One region of the Clostridium sp. CM036 genome, then DNA from elsewhere that is predicted to be linked to it. Evidence: a T-box and tRNA genes for the amino acid it is inferred to sense, from the RefSeq annotation. Region 1 holds a T-box; the other regions hold tRNA genes.
What was found. The T-box of region 1 lies ahead of asnS (asparagine--tRNA ligase). A T-box ahead of a tRNA ligase gene usually reads a tRNA of that ligase, here a tRNA-Asn.
Positions count from the first base shown of each region.

Region 2: it has a tRNA-Asn gene. The T-box ahead of asnS (asparagine--tRNA ligase) is inferred to sense a tRNA for this amino acid. The anticodon was not compared.
Region 3: it has a tRNA-Asn gene. The T-box ahead of asnS (asparagine--tRNA ligase) is inferred to sense a tRNA for this amino acid. The anticodon was not compared.

Region 1 is NZ_CM143652.1:2,038,402-2,045,193, forward strand. Features, by position in the region: gene ACWJKE_RS09545 (YesL family protein) at 187-918, shown strand; gene tkt (transketolase) at 1,069-3,060, shown strand; gene ACWJKE_RS09555 (DUF362 domain-containing protein) at 3,476-3,646, shown strand; gene asnS (asparagine--tRNA ligase) at 3,995-5,386, opposite strand; T-box leader at 5,453-5,728, opposite strand; gene ACWJKE_RS09565 (hypothetical protein) at 5,917-6,150, opposite strand; gene ACWJKE_RS09570 (YitT family protein) at 6,235-6,792, opposite strand, start outside.
Region 2 is NZ_CM143652.1:2,990,606-2,997,397, forward strand. Features, by position in the region: gene ACWJKE_RS14115 (Rossmann-fold NAD(P)-binding domain-containing protein) at 1-186, shown strand, start outside; gene greA (transcription elongation factor GreA) at 461-943, shown strand; gene lysS (lysine--tRNA ligase) at 1,097-2,626, shown strand; tRNA gene ACWJKE_RS14130 (tRNA-Asn) at 2,785-2,859, shown strand; T-box leader at 2,910-3,075, shown strand; gene ACWJKE_RS14135 (glycine--tRNA ligase) at 3,263-4,654, shown strand; gene murD (UDP-N-acetylmuramoyl-L-alanine--D-glutamate ligase) at 4,840-6,216, shown strand; rRNA gene ACWJKE_RS14145 (16S ribosomal RNA) at 6,773-6,792, shown strand, end outside.
Region 3 is NZ_CM143652.1:3,005,287-3,012,078, reverse strand. Features, by position in the region: gene ACWJKE_RS14220 (ATP-dependent Clp protease ATP-binding subunit) at 1-320, opposite strand, end outside; gene ACWJKE_RS14215 (hypothetical protein) at 620-856, opposite strand; gene fusA (elongation factor G) at 1,137-3,215, opposite strand; tRNA gene ACWJKE_RS14205 (tRNA-Asn) at 3,492-3,566, opposite strand; rRNA gene rrf (5S ribosomal RNA) at 3,572-3,688, opposite strand; rRNA gene ACWJKE_RS14195 (23S ribosomal RNA) at 3,778-6,703, opposite strand.

The DNA of each region.
Region 1 (6,792 bases):
TCTTGTAAATAATTATCTATTCAATTATTCTTCTGTTCAGAATTCCAAAATTCAATCAACTTTTTTATGACTTCTACCTATTTAAATTTCACACAATTTATGTTACATTTTAGTTAGTTATAAAAAAATCCAAATTATTATACCTATTTACACAGTAGCATTTGATAAATGCAGTTGGAGGGAAAAATGGCTAATTTAAAAAGAAAATTTGGTGAAGGACCTATATATACGATAACTAATTATATATTTTGGTTTTTCTTGGGCAATCTGTACTTTCTACTTCTCAATATTCCACTACTTTTCATATTAATTGCACTCTTTTCTAATGGTTCAAATACAATTCCACAGGGGTTTATTTCTATTATCCTTATATGTTGTATCCCAATAGGCCCTGCCGCAACAGCTCTTCTTAGTGTTATGGGCAAACTTATCCGGGAAAAAGATATAAATATTACGAAAGATTTTTTTAAGGCTTATAAAGTTAACTTTTTCCAATCATTATTCTTTTGGTCTCTAGAAATAATTACACTATCTATACTATTTATTGACATCAAATTGGTTATTTCAAGTAGTTACCCAAAATTTTTAACTGTTTTTATTTTTATAGTTGTAGCTTTTATTTTTTCAATGAGTCTTTATGTGTTCCCAATAATCTCAAGATTTTATTTAAGTACAAAAGATATTTTTAAAACTGCTGCCTACTATACCATTCGTAAATTTCATATTACAATTTTGAATTTAGCTAGTTTTTTGGTTGTAATACTCATATTTTTTAAAGTTTCTACCTTTATATTAGTATTTATATCAAGTATCATCTGTTATTTAATAATGTTCTATCAGCAAAAAATACTATTGGAAATTGAGTATAATCTTAAAAAAAATACTGAGAAAATTCAGGAAGAAGGCCAAAATGGATAAAACCATTAAATAATACTTCAAATCAGATAAAAAACAATATATCCTTGCAATACAGAGAGTAATCTTTTATATTAAATATAGGACATATATCTATTATAAATAATTTGAAATATCATAATAATTAAGATATATAACAAGGAGGAATTTACATTGAGTAAAATTGAACAATTAACCGTAGATACTATAAGGATTTTATCAGCTGAGGCAATAGAAAAAGCAAAATCTGGACATCCAGGGCTTCCGCTCGGAGCGGCACCCATGGCATATACATTATGGGCGAAGCATATGAAGCATAATCCTTGCAATTCAAAATGGCAGGATAGAGATAGATTTGTATTGTCAGCTGGGCATGGATCAATGCTAGAATATTCTCTACTTCATCTTTTTGGATATGGTCTAACTATTGAAGATTTAAAGAATTTTAGACAATTGGGAAGTTTAACACCCGGTCATCCTGAGTATGGTCATACAAATGGTGTTGAAGTTACCACAGGACCACTCGGACAAGGTATTGCTAATGCGGTAGGTATGGCAATAGCCGAAAGCCATCTTGCAGCAAAATTTAATACTAAAGAATATACTATTGTGGATCATTATACCTATGCTATATGTGGTGACGGATGTAATATGGAAGGAATCTCTGGAGAAGCAGCATCCCTGGCAGGTACCTTAGGACTTGGAAAACTTATTTTAATGTATGACTCAAATAGTATAACTATAGAAGGAAATACAGATATCGCTTTTAGAGAAGACGTAAGTAAACGATTTGATGCCTATGGATGGCAGGTTTTATATGTAGAAGATGGCAATGATATGGACGCAATAAGTAGTGCCATTGAAACTGCAAAACTTGAGTTAAATAAACCTACATTTATTAAAATTAAAACTATTATTGGATTCGGTTGTGCTAAAAAACAAGGTACTGCCTCAGCACATGGGGAACCACTAGGAGAATCTAATATAACTGAAATGAAAAAATGCCTAGGCTGGAACCTCGATCCATTTACAGTTCCCGATGAAGTAACTAATCATATGGAAAATGTAAAGTCAGATCTTAGGGAAAAAGAAGAAACTTGGAACACACTTTATGCGCAGTATAGTGAAAAAAATCCTGAACTTGCTAAGGAATATGAAGCATGGCAAAGCGGAGAACTTTCTGTTGATTTACTTAAGATCCAAGATATGTGGAAGTTTGAAGGCACAGCAGCAACAAGAAACTCTTCTGGCGCAATAATAAATATATTAGCAAAACATGTACCAAACCTTATAGGTGGTTCAGCAGATCTTGCTCCTTCTAATAAAACCTATATGGAGGGCAAAGGTGATTTTTCTATGGAAGATAGAACTGGCACTAACCTTCATTTTGGAGTAAGAGAGCATGCAATGGCTGCTATTGCAAATGGAATATATGTTCATGGAGGTCTTAAACCCTTTGTTTCAACTTTCTTTGTATTTAGTGATTATATGAAGGGTGCAATGAGATTATCTTCCCTTATGAGTCTTCCAGTAATTTATGTTTTAACTCATGATAGTATAGCAGTTGGTGAAGATGGTCCAACTCATGAACCAATTGAACAGCTTGCAGCTTTGCGATCTCTACCAAACTTCAATGTCTTTAGACCAGCTGATTCAAGAGAAACAGCTGTTGGCTTTTATGCTGCAATGACTTCAAAAACAACTCCTACTGCATTAATACTAACAAGGCAGAATCTACCTTTGTATGAAGAAACCTCAATTGAAGCTTTAAAGGGTGCCTATGTCTTAAAAACCTATGAAGAAAAAGGTAGAAACCCTGATATAATTTTAATGGCTTCTGGTTCTGAAGTAGAATTTATTTATGAAGGAGCTAAGATATTAAATGACCGTGGTATCAAAGCTAGAGTAGTAAGTATGCCATCCTTAGATTTGTTTGATGCCCAATCAAAAGAGTACAGGGAATCTATATTACCATCAGACCTAAGATCCCGCTTGGCAGTTGAAGCCGCTTCTTCCTTTGGTTGGCATAAATATGTTGGAATAGACGGAGATGTAATCTCTATTGATAGATTTGGAGCTTCAGGTAAAGCCGACGATTTATTCAAAATATTCGGCTTTACAACAGAAAATGTTGTTAATAGAGCAATTAAATTGCTCCGTAAGTAATTTAATTAAGTTATAATTTTATTCTGAATAATTTTTTAAATCTTACACATAATATTATTAATAGTTATTAACTCACAGCTAGATAGATGAGCTCATCATTAATATAGATACAGCTAAAAGTTACTAACTACCATATGTATTAAATAAACTGTTTTAAATTTAGTTTTTAGCTGTAACTATTATTTAATGCAGTTTATTTAATATTGTATTTTAAAAGCATTTATAAATTATTAATATAAATATTTATTTAATTTAACATATAAAAATAAGCAAAATAATTATGCCATATAGAATTACTAATACCCCCATTAATTATTACATATGTTCCACCATCTTCTATTTCTAAAAAACTCTTTATTTATTAGCCCAATTATGATATTATGTAGTAAATTAGTTAAAAAGGAGGTTGATTATTATGTCATATAAAATTACTGATGCATGTGTAAGCTGTGGAGCTTGCGAACCTGAATGCCCAGTTAACGCTATAAGCCAAGGAGATTCACTATTTGTTATCGATGCTGATACTTGTATCGATTGTGGAGCTTGTGCAGGTGTTTGTCCTACAGGCGCTCCAGTTGAGGCTTAATTAGAACATAGATCTTATGATTAAGATACAAGCTACTGACTTTTGTCAGTAGCTTGTATCTTTTTATTCTGTTATATTATGAAACCCTTCCCCAGGGTTAGCATGTGCTATCAGATTTCTAAATTAAAAGCAGCTCCTATTCTACACATAGGGAGCTGCTTTTAATATTGTAATTTACTATTAAATCATCTCCTGCGGAGCCGCGACAGCTTCGCAGAAGATGCATTGATGACTTCAGAAGGAGATTTATACTCCCACTAAAGTTTTCTATTTGCTAGGGCAAATAACGCCTACTTATAGTAGGTACTCCCACTTATACAAATGGGAGACTTTCCTTCTGAAATGTCGTTAAAATTCAGCAGACCCAGTTGTTCTTGGGAATGGAATAACGTCTCTGATGTTGCTCATACCTGTAATATACATAATAGCTCTTTCAAATCCTAGTCCAAATCCAGCATGCTTAGTTCCGCCGTATTTCCTTAACTCTAAATACCACCAGTAATCTTCTTTATTAAGACCACATTCTTCCATTCTAGCTTCTAAAATATCTTGTCTTTCTTCTCTTTGGCTTCCACCGATAATTTCTCCTATTCCCGGTACAAGTAAGTCCATTGCTGCAACTGTCTTATTATCGTCATTTATTCTCATATAAAAAGATTTTATTTCCTTTGGATAATCCGTTACAAATAATGGTTTTTTAAACACTTCTTCTGTTAAATATCTTTCATGCTCAGTTTGAAGATCACAGCCCCAAGTTACCGGGTACTGGAATTCATTTCCTGATTTTTGTAGAATATCCACAGCCTCAGTATATGTTATCTGTCCAAACTCTGCGTTTACAACACCATTTAATCTTTCAATTAAACCTTTATCTACAAAACTATTGAAAAACTCCATCTCTTCTGGAGCGTTTTCCATAACATATTTTATTATATATTTCATCATGTCTTCTGCGAGTTTCATATCATCTTTTAAATCCGCAAATGCTATTTCAGGCTCTATCATCCAGAACTCAGCTGCATGTCTTCCTGTATTAGAATTTTCTGCTCTAAATGTTGGCCCAAAAGTATAAACATTTCTAAACGCTAAAGCAAAAGCCTCTGCTGCTAACTGTCCACTTACAGTTAAGCTAGTTTCTTTACCAAAAAAGTCTTGCGCGTAATCAACTTTTTTATCTTCGCCTAGCGGAATATTGCTAAAATCAAGGGTAGATATTCTAAACATTTCACCCGCACCTTCGCAATCACTACCAGTTATTATTGGTGTATGGGTATATACAAATCCTCTCTTTTGAAAAAACTCATGTATAGCAAAAGCAGTTAATGAACGCACCCTGAACACTGCTGAGAAAGCATTACTTCTTGGCCTTAAGTGTGCAATAGTTCTTAAATACTCAAAAGAATGTCTTTTCTTTTGCAATGGATAATCGGTATTTGACATCCCTTCTAAAACTATTTTAGTAGCTTTAATCTCAAATGGTTGCTTAGCTTCTGGCGTTACAACAAGTTTCCCTTCTATAGTCAAAGATGAACTTATAGGTAATTTAGCTATTTCAGCAAAATTTTCTAAGCCTTCCTCAAAAACTACCTGAATATTTTTGAAGAAGCTTCCATCATTAACTTCTATAAACCCGAACGCTTTAGAAGATCTTAAAGTTCTTATCCATCCAGAGATAGATACTACTTGATCTTCATATTTTTCTTTTTCTCTATAAATTTGTTTTACTAACAATTTTTCCATAAAATTGCCCTCCTTATAATTTTATATTTACCTTAATAATAAAAAAAGCCTTCCATCCCTTAATAATAAAGGGACGAAAGGCTATAATTTCGCTATGCCACCCAGTTTTGTCATATAATATGACCAATCTAATCAGTACAGAATTATATATTCGTTGATACGAGTTATACAATTGATACTGCCCAACAGTTAACGGATTGGAGCCGTCTAAGCCTACTACCTTAAAGATTTCGGTTAGAAACTCTGAGATGTTCTTCGATATAAACTTCGTATTGGTCTTTCACCATCACCAACTCGCTATTACTACCCTTTTATATCTACTCTTCTCTTCACAGTCTTTATATTTAAATATTAGTATATGTATCAATTATTTTTATATTCAATTAAAATTATAATATTTTTAATAATAAATGTCAAATATTTTTATAATAAAAATAGATGCCTAAAATGATTTTTCAATCATTTTAGGCATCCCTTAAGTTTTTCTCTTAATTATATATATTATAATTCTTTTAAACAAGCATATCTATTTAATCAAATTCTTCATCTTCATTTTCATCTTCAACTATCTCACCAATAACTTCATCTCTCTTTGCCGTTTCTCCAGTAACCTTATTTTCAAGAACAATGTTACATTTCACACATCCATCTTCTTCATTAATGAAAGTTTTTGCTACAACATCATCTTTTTCTAAAGATACACCCTGCGTAAGTTTCTCTGGGTGGTCAAATATAATAGGTTTACTATTTAATCTATCATCCATGTATAATCACTTCCTTTCTAAATTTAGTCTTTACATGAAGACTTCAAAATATACTTTGAAAATGTTGCCTATTATACTTGTATTTTATTTTGTAAATCCTTCTCCCGATACTTCTCTTACATCTGCAACAGTAATAAATGCGTTGGCATCAATTAATTTAACCATTTTTTGAAGAGGTACTATTTCATTTTTACCAACTACTATATATAGCACCTGTTTGGGTCCATTTGTATACATTCCAGTAGCATTTATTCCTGTTACACCTCTCTTTAAATCCTTCATTAATATTTCCGCTATTTCCTTAGAACTATTTGAAATAATAAATACCGCTTTAGAATAATTTATTCCTTCAAGTATACCATCTATAACCTTACTAACTATATAAGTAGATATTAGTGCATACATAGCTTTTTGAACACCAAATACAAAAGCACCTGTTAGTATTATAATCGAATCAATAGCTAATATAATTTTAGCTATTGGCATATTTTTTAAATAAACCTTTATGATGTTTGCAGCTAAATCGGTTCCTCCAGTACTAGCGGATGCTCTTAATACAAACCCTAAGCCTATACCAACAAATACTCCACCAAATATACTAACCAACAAAATATCGACCTGTGGCATCGGTATAAAGCTTGT
Region 2 (6,792 bases), 950 kb from region 1:
AAAAATATTATAGCTGTAAATGATGTAAGTTATAATGTGCCTTGGAAAACTTTTAAAGGAGATTTTTCTATCGAACTTTTAGGATCGATATTATGTCAAATGCAAGAAAGTGACATTGAAAAAGCTCTTAAGTATAATGGTATATATCTTAAAAAAATAAAATTCAACAATAATGTAATATATTAGACTATTTTGCTCGTAACATATTGACAATAGTAACGCTCTGATTTATAATGGCTAAATGGTTACATGTATTGTTATTCTAAGAATAAATCTTAGAATCGATAATTTATCAATTTGAACTAATAGTCTTATATTATATAAATTATATGAAATTGCTATATTTCGAGGAAAACAGTATTGTAGTTGGGGTGTAATATGCTAGGGTATTGTTAGTTGATAGTGAATTTTATGGATATTTACTAATTTATTTAATAAAAATTAAAAAGGGGAGAAATAAATGAGCGTACCAAAACAATATGTAATGACCTATGAGGGAATTACGAAATTAGAGGGAGAATTAGAATTTCTTAAGACTGTCAAGAGAAAAGATATTACTGAAAAAATAAAGGTAGCACTTGGGTATGGGGACTTAACCGAAAACTCAGAGTACGATGAAGCTAAAAATGAACAAGCATTTGTTGAAGGTAGAATAATACAATTGGAAAATATGCTTAGAAATGCAAGTGTTATAGATGAAAACGATATTGAAATAGATGTAGTAAGTATAGGATCTATAGTTAAGGTTAAGGATTATGAGTTTGATGAAGAAGTTGAATTTTATATAGTGGGTTCAGCAGAAGCAGATCCAATGATAAATAAAATATCGAATGAATCACCAGTTGGATGTGCACTCGTTGGTAAGAAATCAGGAGCAATTATAGAAGTTGCAGTTCCAGATGGTGTTGGTAGGTATGAAGTATTGGAAGTGCGACGTGGGTAATTGTTTAAAAATTATTTAATTTTTATAGAACATAGGGGTACTTAACAATTTATAATTGGTAGGTGCCCTAAAGAAATATATACATAGAAGAAATATGGCAGAATAAATGATTAGTAATTATTTTCTGACCTGGGAAAAACAGGAGGGATATTAATGTCGAACGAAAAAAACAATGAAGAAAAAAGTGAAGAGAAAAACTTGCATGAACTTGAATCTAAATATAATGAACAGGTAACCATAAGACGACGAAAATTATCTGCTTTAAAAGAAGAAGGCAAAGATCCATTTGATGTGTACAAAGTTGAAAGAACTCATACATCACAAGAAGTTAAAGAAAATTTTGAGAAATTAGAAGGCGCTCAGGTTATTGTAGCAGGTAGACTCATGTCTAAAAGAGTTCATGGTAAGGCAGGTTTTTCTGATATTCATGATAGATATGGTAAAATACAACTATACATAAAAATAGATGATGTAGGCGAAGAAAAATTAAAAGAATATAAAAGTTTTGACATAGGAGATTTTGTAAGCATAACTGGTACACCTTTTGTTACAAAAACTGGTGAGATATCACTACATATAGTAGATTTTCAGCTTGTAGCGAAGGCTCTAAAACCACTTCCAGAAAAATGGCACGGATTAAAAGATCCTGATTTAAGATTTAGACAAAGAGAAGTAGATATAATAATGAACCCACAAGTAAGAGATACGTTTATGAAGAGAATATCAATAATTAAATATATCCGAGAATACTTAGATAACAAAGGATTTTTAGAAGTTGAAACTCCGATTTTATCCACAGTAGCAGGAGGAGCCGCAGCAAGACCATTTAGTACTCATCATAATGCGCTTGATATTGAGATGTATCTTAGAATTGCAACAGAGCTATATTTAAAAAGACTTATTGTTGCTGGTTTTGAAAAGGTATATGACATGGGTAAAAACTTTAGAAACGAAGGAACAGATATAAGACATAATCCAGAGTTTACAATGATAGAATTATATGAAGCTTATGCAGATTATAATGATATGATGGAAATTACGGAAAATATGATAGCTTACGTTTGTGAAAAGGTTCATGGAACTATGAAAGTAAATTATCAAGGAACTGAGATAGATTTTACACCACCATGGAGAAGAATTACTATGGTAGATGCAGTAAGAGAATATTCAGGTGTGGACTTTGATAAAATAGCTACTAATGAAGAAGCTAGGGTTATAGCTAAAGAAAAGCATTTACAATTTAAAAAAGAATTAGAAAATTGCTCAAAAGCAGATATATTAAATGAATTATTTGAAGTATATGTGGAAGAGAAACTAATTCAACCAACATTCTTATGTGATTACCCTGTAGAAATATCACCTCTTACAAAGAAGAAGAGAGGGAATGAAGAGTTTACAGAGAGATTTGAAGGCTTTGTGTTTGGAAGAGAAGTGTGTAATGCATACTCAGAGTTAAATGATCCAGTAGTTCAGAGAGAGAGATTTATGCAACAAGCAAAAGAAAGAGAATTGGGTGATGATGAGGCTTATTTAATAGATGAAGAATTTATGAGCGCATTAGAAACAGGAATGCCACCAACAGGAGGACTGGGTATAGGAATTGATAGAATGGTAATGTTCTTAACGGATTCTTATTCAATAAGAGATGTTATCCTATTCCCTACAATGAAACCAATCCAGTAGTTTAAAAGAATCAAAGGGGTATTTTAGTTAATCTAAAATATCCTTTTTACTTCTTAAGCGTAATCATCAGTGCTTAAAATCATGAAATTTAAATAAAAAAGAAAAAACTATTGAATTTTTAATAGTATATGTTATAATGTTGTTGTAAGCAATAATAATCCGCGATAGCTCAACGGTGGAGCACTCGGCTGTTAACCGATAGGTTGAAGGTTCAAATCCTTTTCGCGGAGCCATTTTTTATTTTTGGAACTCAATATTATAAGAAATCTAATGTATAATAAAATAATTCACTGTGATAAAGAAGAGTAGTAGTAGTACTTCATAAGAGAGGTTGTGGCTGGTGTAAACAATCAAAGTATTATTGTGAAAGGAACTTTTGAGTGTATAGAACTTAAAGTAGGGCATGTGCCAATAAGGGTGGAACCGCGGAAATAATTTTCGTCCCTTGGGGTATAGTCTTTTTTTTGTACGTAAAATAAAAGAGCATGCCTTTATGCGGGTGTGATGGATTGAATTGGTTATATTTAGGCCAAATAGGAAAGGATACAAGATGTAATATTAATATATTTGTAATGACCATTGAGAAGTATATAAAACGAGATATCATTAGATTATAAAAAAATAGGAGGGATTAATATGACATTTGAAAAAAGTATGGATAAAATAGTTGCGTTATGCAAAAACAGAGGGTTCGTATTCCCGGGATCCGATATATATGGAGGGCTCGCTAATTCGTGGGATTATGGTCCTCTGGGAGTTGAATTTAAAAACAATGTTAAAAAAGCTTGGTGGAAAAAATTTGTTCAAGAAAGTCCATATAATGTAGGCGTTGACTGCGCTATACTTATGAACCCAGAAGTATGGGTTGCGACGGGTCACGTTGGAGGATTTTCAGATCCACTAATGGATTGCAAAGATTGCAAAGCTAGATTTAGAGCGGATAAGTTAGTGGAAGACCATATGACGAATCAGGGAGTAGAAGTAGCTAGTGCTGATGGATGGTCAAATGAAGAGTTAAAAGAATATATAGCAAAAAATGAAATAGTATGTCCTAAATGTGGAAAGAAAGACTTTACTGATATTAGAAAATTTAATTTAATGTTTAAGACTTCCCAGGGGATAACAGAAGATGGAAAATCAGAGATATATTTAAGACCAGAAACGGCTCAGGGTATCTTTGTAAACTTTAAAAATGTTCAAAGAGCTTCAAGAAAAAAAGTTCCATTTGGAATAGGCCAAGTAGGAAAGGCTTTCAGAAATGAAATAACACCAGGGAACTTTATTTTTAGAACTAGGGAATTTGAGCAAATGGAATTGGAATTTTTCTGTAAACCAGGTACAGATTTAGAATGGTTTGCATATTGGAAAGAGTATTGTGCTAATTTCTTATATAATTTGGGAATGGAAAAGGAAAATTTAAGATTTAGAGACCATGGAGAAGAGGAATTATCTTTCTATAGTAATGCTACTTGTGACATAGAATTCTTGTTCCCTTTTGGATGGGGAGAATTATGGGGCGTTGCCGATAGAACTGATTATGACTTAAAGAAGCATATGGAACATTCAGGGAATGATTTAAGTTATCTAGATCCTATTACTAATGAAAAATATGTACCATATTGTATAGAACCTTCTCTGGGTGCAGATAGAGTTGTTCTTGCATTCTTAGTTAATGCATATGATGAAGAAGAACTTGAAGGCGGAGACGTAAGAACAGTGCTTCATTTACATCCAGCACTTGCACCATTTAAGGCGGCTATTCTACCTTTAAGTAAAAAATTATCAGAGAAATCGCTCGAAGTTTTTGCTATGCTAGGTAAAAAATTTAACGTAGACTACGATGAAACCGGAAGTATAGGAAAAAGGTATAGAAGAGAAGACGAAATAGGAACTCCATACTGCATAACCGTAGATTTTGATACGTTAGAAGATAATACTGTAACAATTAGAGACAGAGACACAATGGATCAAATAAGGGTAAGTATAGATGATTTAGAAAAGTTTATAGAAGAAAAACTACAATTTTAAATTTTAAATTGGAATAGTTAGTTTGGTTTAGAGAATGGCGTGTAGTATATAATGAGGCTTGAGTAGGCTGTGGTTATACTATGCGTTGTTTTTTTATAGAATAAATCTAAAAAATTATAAAATAAATTTGTAAAATAAATAATATAATATAATATAAAGTATATGGAGATTACATGGAGGGTTATATGAAAAAGGATTTCAATGAATTTAAGGAATTTATAAAAGGAAAAAAAGTTGGAGTTGTAGGTATAGGAGTTAGCAATATTCCTTTAATACATTTTCTAGTGAAGCTTAAGGCAGTTGTTACAGCTTTTGATAAAAAAAATTATAGTTTACTGGGACAGGTAGCAATAGATTTCGAAGAAGAGGGCGTGAAGCTGGTATTAGGGGAAGATTACTTAGATGATCTAACGGGGTTTGATGTTATTTTTAAAACACCATCTATGAGAGTAGATAACCCTGCTCTTTTGAAAGCAAAAAAAGAAGGAACATATATAACTTCCGAAATGGAAGAGTTCATAAAATATTGCCCGGCTAAAACTTACGGCGTAACTGGTAGCGATGGAAAAACAACTACAACTACAATAATATATAATATATTAAAAAAAGAAGGATATAAAACTTGGGTTGGAGGCAATATTGGTACACCACTGTTCGCAAATATTGAAGAAATAACCAAAGACGATAAAGTAGTATTGGAATTGTCGAGCTTTCAGCTTATGACTATGACGGTTTCTACAGATGTAGCAGTAGTAACAAATCTGAGTGTGAATCATCTAGATATTCATAAGGATATGGAGGAATATATAAATGCAAAGAAAAATGTGTTTAAATATCAACGTGACGGTGATCTGATTGTATTAAATAAGGATAACGCGTTAACTTATGAATTAAGAAAAGAGGTTAAGGGAAAAGTTAAGTATTTTAGTGTATGCGAGAAACTAGAAGATGGTGCATATTTTCAAAATGATAAATTATTCATTATGAACAAGGTAGTGTGTAATCTTGAGGAAGTAAAGCTAAAAGGGATGCATAATGTGCAAAACCTATTAACTGCCTTTTGTGCAACTCAAGATGAAGCAACAGTTGCGAGCATGAGAGAAGTGGCTACCACTTTTATGGGGGTACCTCATAGGGGCGAATTCGTGAGGGAAGTAGATGGAGTTAAATATTACAATGATTCAATAGCATCTACGCCAACTAGAACTATAGCAAGTCTCAAAGCTTTTGGAAAGCCTGTTATACTAATTGCAGGAGGATATGATAAAAAAATACCTTTTGAACCTTTAGCAGAAGAAGGCTACACAAATATTAAAACACTAATATTAGTAGGGGACACTAAATATAAAATAAAAGAAGTTTTTGAGCGTATGTCTAAAGAAAATAAAATACCTTTACAGATTATACTTGCTGAAAATTTTAATGAAGCAATTTTTACAGCTAAATTAGTTGCTAAACCGGGTGATATAGTGACGTTGTCACCAGCATGTGCAAGTTTTGATATGTTTCAAAATTTTGAAGTAAGAGGTAATAAATACAAGGAAATAGTAATGACATTATAATAAAAGACATTTTCATGTTCATTAAATAGGAGCTCTGGTAAAAAAGATTATTTTTACTGGGGTTTTTATTTTTATAGGCTATAGGTGCTAAATGCGTAACAAATGTTCCAAGCGTATCATTATGAGCAAAACGGATTATATGGTATATATAAACATATATATGGAAATAGATTGATATAATAGAGGATTATAAACAAATGGTGAGTTATACATATGATATTATATTAATTGTCGCTGGAACATACAGTTATAAATTAACTTTAAGTGCACAGTGATGAAAGAAAAATTCATTATCAAATATTTTTTAAAGTAGTTGACAATGATGAAAAAAAGAATTATAATAGTAAAAGTCATCACATGATGACGAAGCAAGTTGGTCTTTGAAAATTAAACAGAGAAATAGGTAAAGATAGCGAAATAATATTTCGTTAAACCAGTTAATTACTTTAGTATAAAGTAAAATTTAGTCGTAAGACTAAAAAGTATGTAATGAGCTTGCGTAACAACTTAACAGTTGTCGCAGATTAATCATTTCAACTAAAAAAGTGTAAACTTTTAAATTGAGAGTTTGATCCT
Region 3 (6,792 bases), 970 kb from region 1:
GGACTAATATAATTATGATTCAAATTTCTAGCTTCCAGAAGACTTAGTTCTAGTAGCCTTTTTGTTCTTGGAGTTAGAGGTATCTCGCTACTTCGCATTTCTATGTCTCCTTCTCCCTCATACTCCATTACTAATTTCTTTACTCCCTCAGACGAAATTTTCATATCATCCAATGATTTTTTACATACTCCGTCTTCATCCTTTAGAATTCCTAGCAATATATGCTCTGTCCCTACATAACCATGCTTTAATTGCTTTGCCTCCTCTTGAGCATATACTAAAATCTTTTGTGATCTTTCTGTAAATTTATTAAACATCATGTTAAAACACCTCACTTGCAATGGATTTACTTCTTCCTTTAATTATGACCAATTGCACCCAGTTTTATCCTAAAAATACCAATATCGAAGTGAGTTTCATACTTTACTATCTATAAGAATAAAAAATAAGCATAAATAACACAGTACTCTATTTAATAACTCCTATAAAATCAAAAACAAATTTCGGAAAGTTTTATTTCCTAATTTGTTTTTTTAAAATATTCAAACATTAATAGTGATGGCCTTCTTAAATATATTATGCAAATAGCTCACTTACATAATTGCTCTTAATTTCCTCTTTACCTTCCCTTTTGTGATGTGATGTAATATTTGCCATTTTCTTTATCTCCTTGTGTTACAACGGTAAAAGAATTATTTTCCAACATTTCACATAATATTTTCATTTCATCAGCATTTTTCATTTTTGAAATAATTGTGAACTTATCATTTCGCTCTATTATGCCCATATAATCATGAATGCTGCTGTAATCACTTAAGTTAATTTCTCCAGGAATGTCTAATTTATATTCAGACATTTAATTCTCCCCTCTTTACTATATTTCACATTAGGTTTTGTAATTTTGAGCAAAATATGCGCATTTATTATAATTTACTTTTATTCTTTTTCTATACCTAAAAATTCATAATTAAATCATCTCCTGCGGAGCTGCACAGCTTCGAAGAAGATGAATTGACGACTTCAGAAGGAGATTTATACCCTCACTTATATGAGTTGGGAGACTTTCCTTCTGAAATGTCGTTAAAACAAAGAAATAAAACCGTAGCTACCTATGGTTTTATTTCTTTATTTTATTTCTATTCCAGGTTCTTGCTAGCTTCAATTATTTTATCAATTCCATCCTGAGGCACTTCTTCATATCTTTCAAACTTGACTCTAAAATTTGCCCTAGCACCAGTCATTGAGCGTAAATCTGTTGCATAATCAAATAATTCTGATTGAGGTACTTCTCCTATGACTTTCTGACCTCTTTCAACAGACTCCATCCCCAAAATTCTACCTCTTTTCTTGCTTATATCCGTAATAATATCGCCCATATAGTCCTCTGGACATGTGACCTCCACATGCATAATTGGTTCTAATAAAACAGGATCTGATTCCTTAAGGCCCTTCTTGTAAGCTAACGACGCTGCCATTTTAAATGCCATTTCAGAAGAATCTACAGCATGATACGAACCATCATGTAACGTTGTTTTAAGTCTTATAACTGGGAATCCTCCAAGTACACCATGCCTAATGCATTCCCTTAACCCTTTTTCAACAGCAGGTATATACTGCCTTGGAACTGTTCCACCAACCACCGCATCAATAAATTCTAAATCATCTGCACCGTCTATTCTAGGCTCAAATTTAATCTTTACATCACCATACTGGCCATGTCCTCCGGATTGCTTTTTATGTTTTCCTTGGACATCAGAAGTTCTTTTAATTGTTTCTCTATAAGCAATCTTTGGAATTTCTAATGATACTTCAACTCCAAATTTATTTTTCAATTTACTAACTATAACCTGCAAGTGGGTAGATCCTAATCCTGAGATTATAGTTTGTGCATTTTCTGCGCTCCTAGATATTGAGAATGTAGGATCTTCTTCTAACAATTTTGTTAATCCATTAGATATTTTATCTTCATCACCTTTAGCTTTAGTTACAATAGCTCTTGAAAAAACTGGTTGTGGGAACTCCATAGTATCAAACATTATTAGTTTCGCTCTATCACAGAGAGTATCTCCAGTAGTCGTGCATTGAAGTTTTGCAACTGCACCTATATCCCCTGCCGCAATTTCTCGAGTTTGAAATTGTTGTTTTCCTTTTAAAAAATACATAGCACCTATTTTTTCTTCTTTATTTTTATTAGTATTATATACTATTGTGTCACTTTTAGCTTTTCCAGTAATAACACGGAACATAGATAATTTACCTACAAAAGGATCTGCAATAGTTTTAAATACTAATGCTGAGAATGGACCCATATCATCAATTTTGACTTGCGTATATTTATTGTTTTTCATACCTTTTGCAATGTACATAGTTGTTTCAATTGGAGAAGGGAAGCATTCAACCATATCTTCTAGCAACGTATTCATTCCTATACCAAGTAAAGCAGATCCACACATTATAGGTGTAATTTCTCCCATAGAAGCTCCTTTTATAAGACCTTGATATATTTCTTTTTCACTTATAGAACCCTCATTGAAATATTTTTCTAATAGAACTTCATCTGTTTCAGCAACTGCTTCCATAACCATCTGTTTACACTCATCCACTTTATCTATTAATTCTTCTGGAATATCACTATCTTCCATCCCATGTGTTTTAGGATTAAATATTTGAGCCTTTCTAGATATGACATTTATTACGCCGCTAAAATTTTCTTCACTACCTATAGGATATTGAATTGGTACTGCGGATATTCCAAATGTTTCTTTTATCTGTTGCAAAGCAACTTGAAAATTACTATTTTCCCTATCTAGCTTATTAATAAAAAATGCTCTAGGTAGCTTATGATCATTGATATATTCCCAAGCCTTCTCAGTTCCAACTTCTACACCTGATACCCCACAAACAGTTATCATTGCCATATCTACAGCTCTTAGCCCCTCAATCATTTCTCCTTCATAATCAAAATATCCAGGCATATCTACTAAATTTAATTTTATATTTCCCCATTCACTTAAAGCCACTGATGTAGAAATAGACGTTTTTCTTTTCTTTTCTTCAATATCGTAATCACTAATTGTAGTACCATCATTAACTTTTCCGAATCTATCTATAGCTTTAGTGTAATATAATATTGATTCCATTAATGTGGTTTTTCCTGAACCACTATGTCCAACAATTCCTATATTTCTTAGATTTTTGCTTATATATTCTTTCATATACGATACCTCCTAGCTTTTCGTTAGATATATATTCATATATTCTACCTTTAAATAAAAAGCCTTTGTATATAGCTGAATTTTATAATTATTACTTTCTAAAAAAGATAAAAGTATCAATAAAATAAATTTATTGATACTTAATTATATATTTAAACTAAATATAAGTTATTACTAAAGCTCATATCTATTTTTTAAAATTTGTATATTATTTATTATAATTTTTCAAAAAATAAAAAAAAGCTAATAATTAGCTTTGTATACTTTAAATAAAAATGGCTCCGCGAAAAGGATTTGAACCTTCAACCTATCGGTTAACAGCCGAGTGCTCCACCGTTGAGCTATCGCGGAACATTACCTAGCGACAACCTACTCTTCCACAAGGTCACCCCTGCAGTACCATCGGCGCATTGAAGCTTAACCTTCGTGTTCGGTATGGGAACGGGTGTTACCTTCATGCCATAATCACTAGATTGAGAAAATAAATATTCTCTCAAAATTGCACAGTGAACTAGTCTTCTCGCTTACGCTTGAAGTATCGCTTTATTTCTAATTATATATTTAGGTCAAGCCCTCGACTTATTAGTATTAGTCAGCTGAACATGTTACCATGCTTACACCTCTAACCTATCAACCTGGTGGTCTTCCAGGAGTCTTACTAACACCGCACTTACGTGCGAGTTATGGGAAATCTCATCTCAGGGTGGGCTTCACGCTTAGATGCTTTCAGCGTTTATCCCTTCCAAACATAGCTACCCAGCGATGCCACTGGCGTGACAACTGGTGCACCAGAGGTTTGTCCATCCCGGTCCTCTCGTACTAAGGACAGCTCCCTTCAAATTTCCTACGCCCGCGACGGATAGGGACCGAACTGTCTCACGACGTTCTGAACCCAGCTCGCGTGCCGCTTTAATGGGCGAACAGCCCAACCCTTGGGACCTACTTCAGCCCCAGGATGCGACGAGCCGACATCGAGGTGCCAAACCTCCCCGTCGATGTGGACTCTTGGGGGAGATCAGCCTGTTATCCCCGAGGTAGCTTTTATCCGTTGAGCGATGGCCCTCCCACGAGGTACCACCGGATCACTAAGCCCGACTTTCGTCCCTGCTCCACTTGTAAGTGTCGCAGTCAGGCTCCCTTCTGCCTTTGCACTCTTCGCGCGATTTCCAACCGCGCTGAGGGAACCTTTGGGCGCCTCCGTTACTTTTTTGGAGGCGACCGCCCCAGTCAAACTGCCCACCTAACAATGTCCTGTGACCAGATTCATGGCCTCCAGTTAGAACCTCAGTACTGTCAGGGTGGTATCCCAAGGATGACTCCACACAGGCTGACGCCCATGTTTCTCAGTCTCCCACCTATCCTGTACAGACAATACCGAAATTCAATGCTAAGCTACAGTAAAGCTCTACGGGGTCTTTCCGTCCAATCGCGGGTAGCAAGCATCTTCACTTGCACTACAATTTCGCCGGATGTGTTGTTGAGACAGTGCCCAAATCATTACGCCATTCGTGCGGGTCGGAACTTACCCGACAAGGAATTTCGCTACCTTAGGACCGTTATAGTTACGGCCGCCGTTTACTGGGGCTTAAGTTCATACCTTCGCTTGCGCTAAGTAATCCCCTTAACCTTCCAGCACCGGGCAGGCGTCAGCCCCTATACATCAGCTTTCGCTTTAGCAGAGACCTGTGTTTTTGCTAAACAGTTGCTTGGGCCTATTCTCTGCGACCTACTTACGTAGGCACCCCTTCTCCCGAAGTTACGGGGTCAATTTGCCGAGTTCCTTAACAACAATTCTTCCGATGGTCTTAGGATTCTCTCCTCACCTACCTGTGTCGGTTTGCGGTACGGGCACCAATATCCTCGATAGAGACTTTTCTTGGCAGCGTGGAATCAGATACTTCGGGAATAAATTCCCTTCCCCATCACATCTCAGCGTTAAGAGCAAACGGATTTGCCTGCTTGCTCCGCCTAAATGCTTAGACACACATCCAATAGTGTGCACATCTTATCCTCCTGCGTCATCCCATTTCTAATAACGTCCATTGGTGGTATCGGAATATCAACCGATTGTCCATCACCTACGCCTTTCGGCCTCGGCTTAGGTCCCGACTAACCCTGAGAGGACGAGCCTTCCTCAGGAAACCTTAGGTTTTCGACCGTTAAGATTCTCACTTAACTCTCGCTACTCATGCCAACATTCTCACTTCTGTACCGTCCACCACTCCTTACGGTATGACTTCAGCCAGTACAGAAAGCTCCTCTACCGCGTACACAATTGTGTACACCCATAGCTTCGGTGGTAAGTTTTAGCCCCGGACATCTTCGGCGCAGGATCTCTTGACTAGTGAGCTATTACGCACTCTTTAAATGAGTGGCTGCTTCTGAGCCAACATCCTAGTTGTCTTAGAAATCCCACATCCTTTTCCACTTAACTTACACTTTGGGACCTTAGCTGATGGTCTGGGCTGTTTCCCTTTTGACTACGGATCTTATCATTCGCAGTCTGACTGCCGAAATAAAAGTATATGGCATTCGGAGTTTGATAGGGTTCAGTAACTGTTGTCAGCCCCTAGCCCATTCAGTGCTCTACCTCCATTACTCAATTAATCGACGCTAGCCCTAAAGCTATTTCGAGGAGAACCAGCTATCTCCGAGTTCGATTGGAATTTCTCCGCTATCCACAGCTCATCCCATGGTTTTTCAACACCAACGTGGTTCGGACCTCCACGGAATTTTACTTCCGCTTCATCCTGGCCATGGATAGGTCACCCGGTTTCGGGTCTACGACATGCAACTATGCGCCCTATTCAGACTTGGTTTCCCTTCGGCTCCGTACCTTAAGTACTTAACCTTGCTACATATCGTAACTCGTTGGCTCGTTCTACAAAAAGCACGCCGTCACACATATAAAGTGCTTCGACCGGTTGTAGGCACACGGTTTCAGGTTCTATTTCACTCCCCTTCCGGGGTTCTTTTCACCTTTCCCTCACGGTACTTCTTCACTATCGGTCACTAGGTAGTATTTAGCCTTGGGAGGTGGTCCTCCCAGCTTCCCACAAGGTTTCACGTGTCTCGTGGTACTCTGGATTAGATCTGACTGTTTTTCCTTTTCATTTACAGGCCTATTACCTTCTGCGGAGCAGCTTTCCAGCTATCTTCAATTAAGGAATTGCAGTATTTATGATCTATCCTCAACCCCCAGATCAAAGACCTGGGTTTGGGCTCTTTCCCTTTCGCTCGCCGCTACTTAGGAAATCGATGTTTCTTTCTCTTCCTCCGGGTACTTAGATGTTTCAGTTCCCCGGGTCTACCTCTGCATACCTATTTATTCAGTATGCAGTACATAGTTGTTACTATGTGGGTTCCCCCATTCGGAAATCTTTGGATCACAGGCTATTTGCGCCTACCCAAAGCTTATCGCAGCTTAACGCGTCCTTCTTCGGCTCCTAGTGCCAAGGCATTCGCCATGCGCCCTTTGTAGCTTGACCTTGATTCTGTCTATTTACATAGACGGTTATATTAATTTTGCGAAATTGTATTAAATCAATTTATAAACTACTTGCGTAGTTTTAATTTT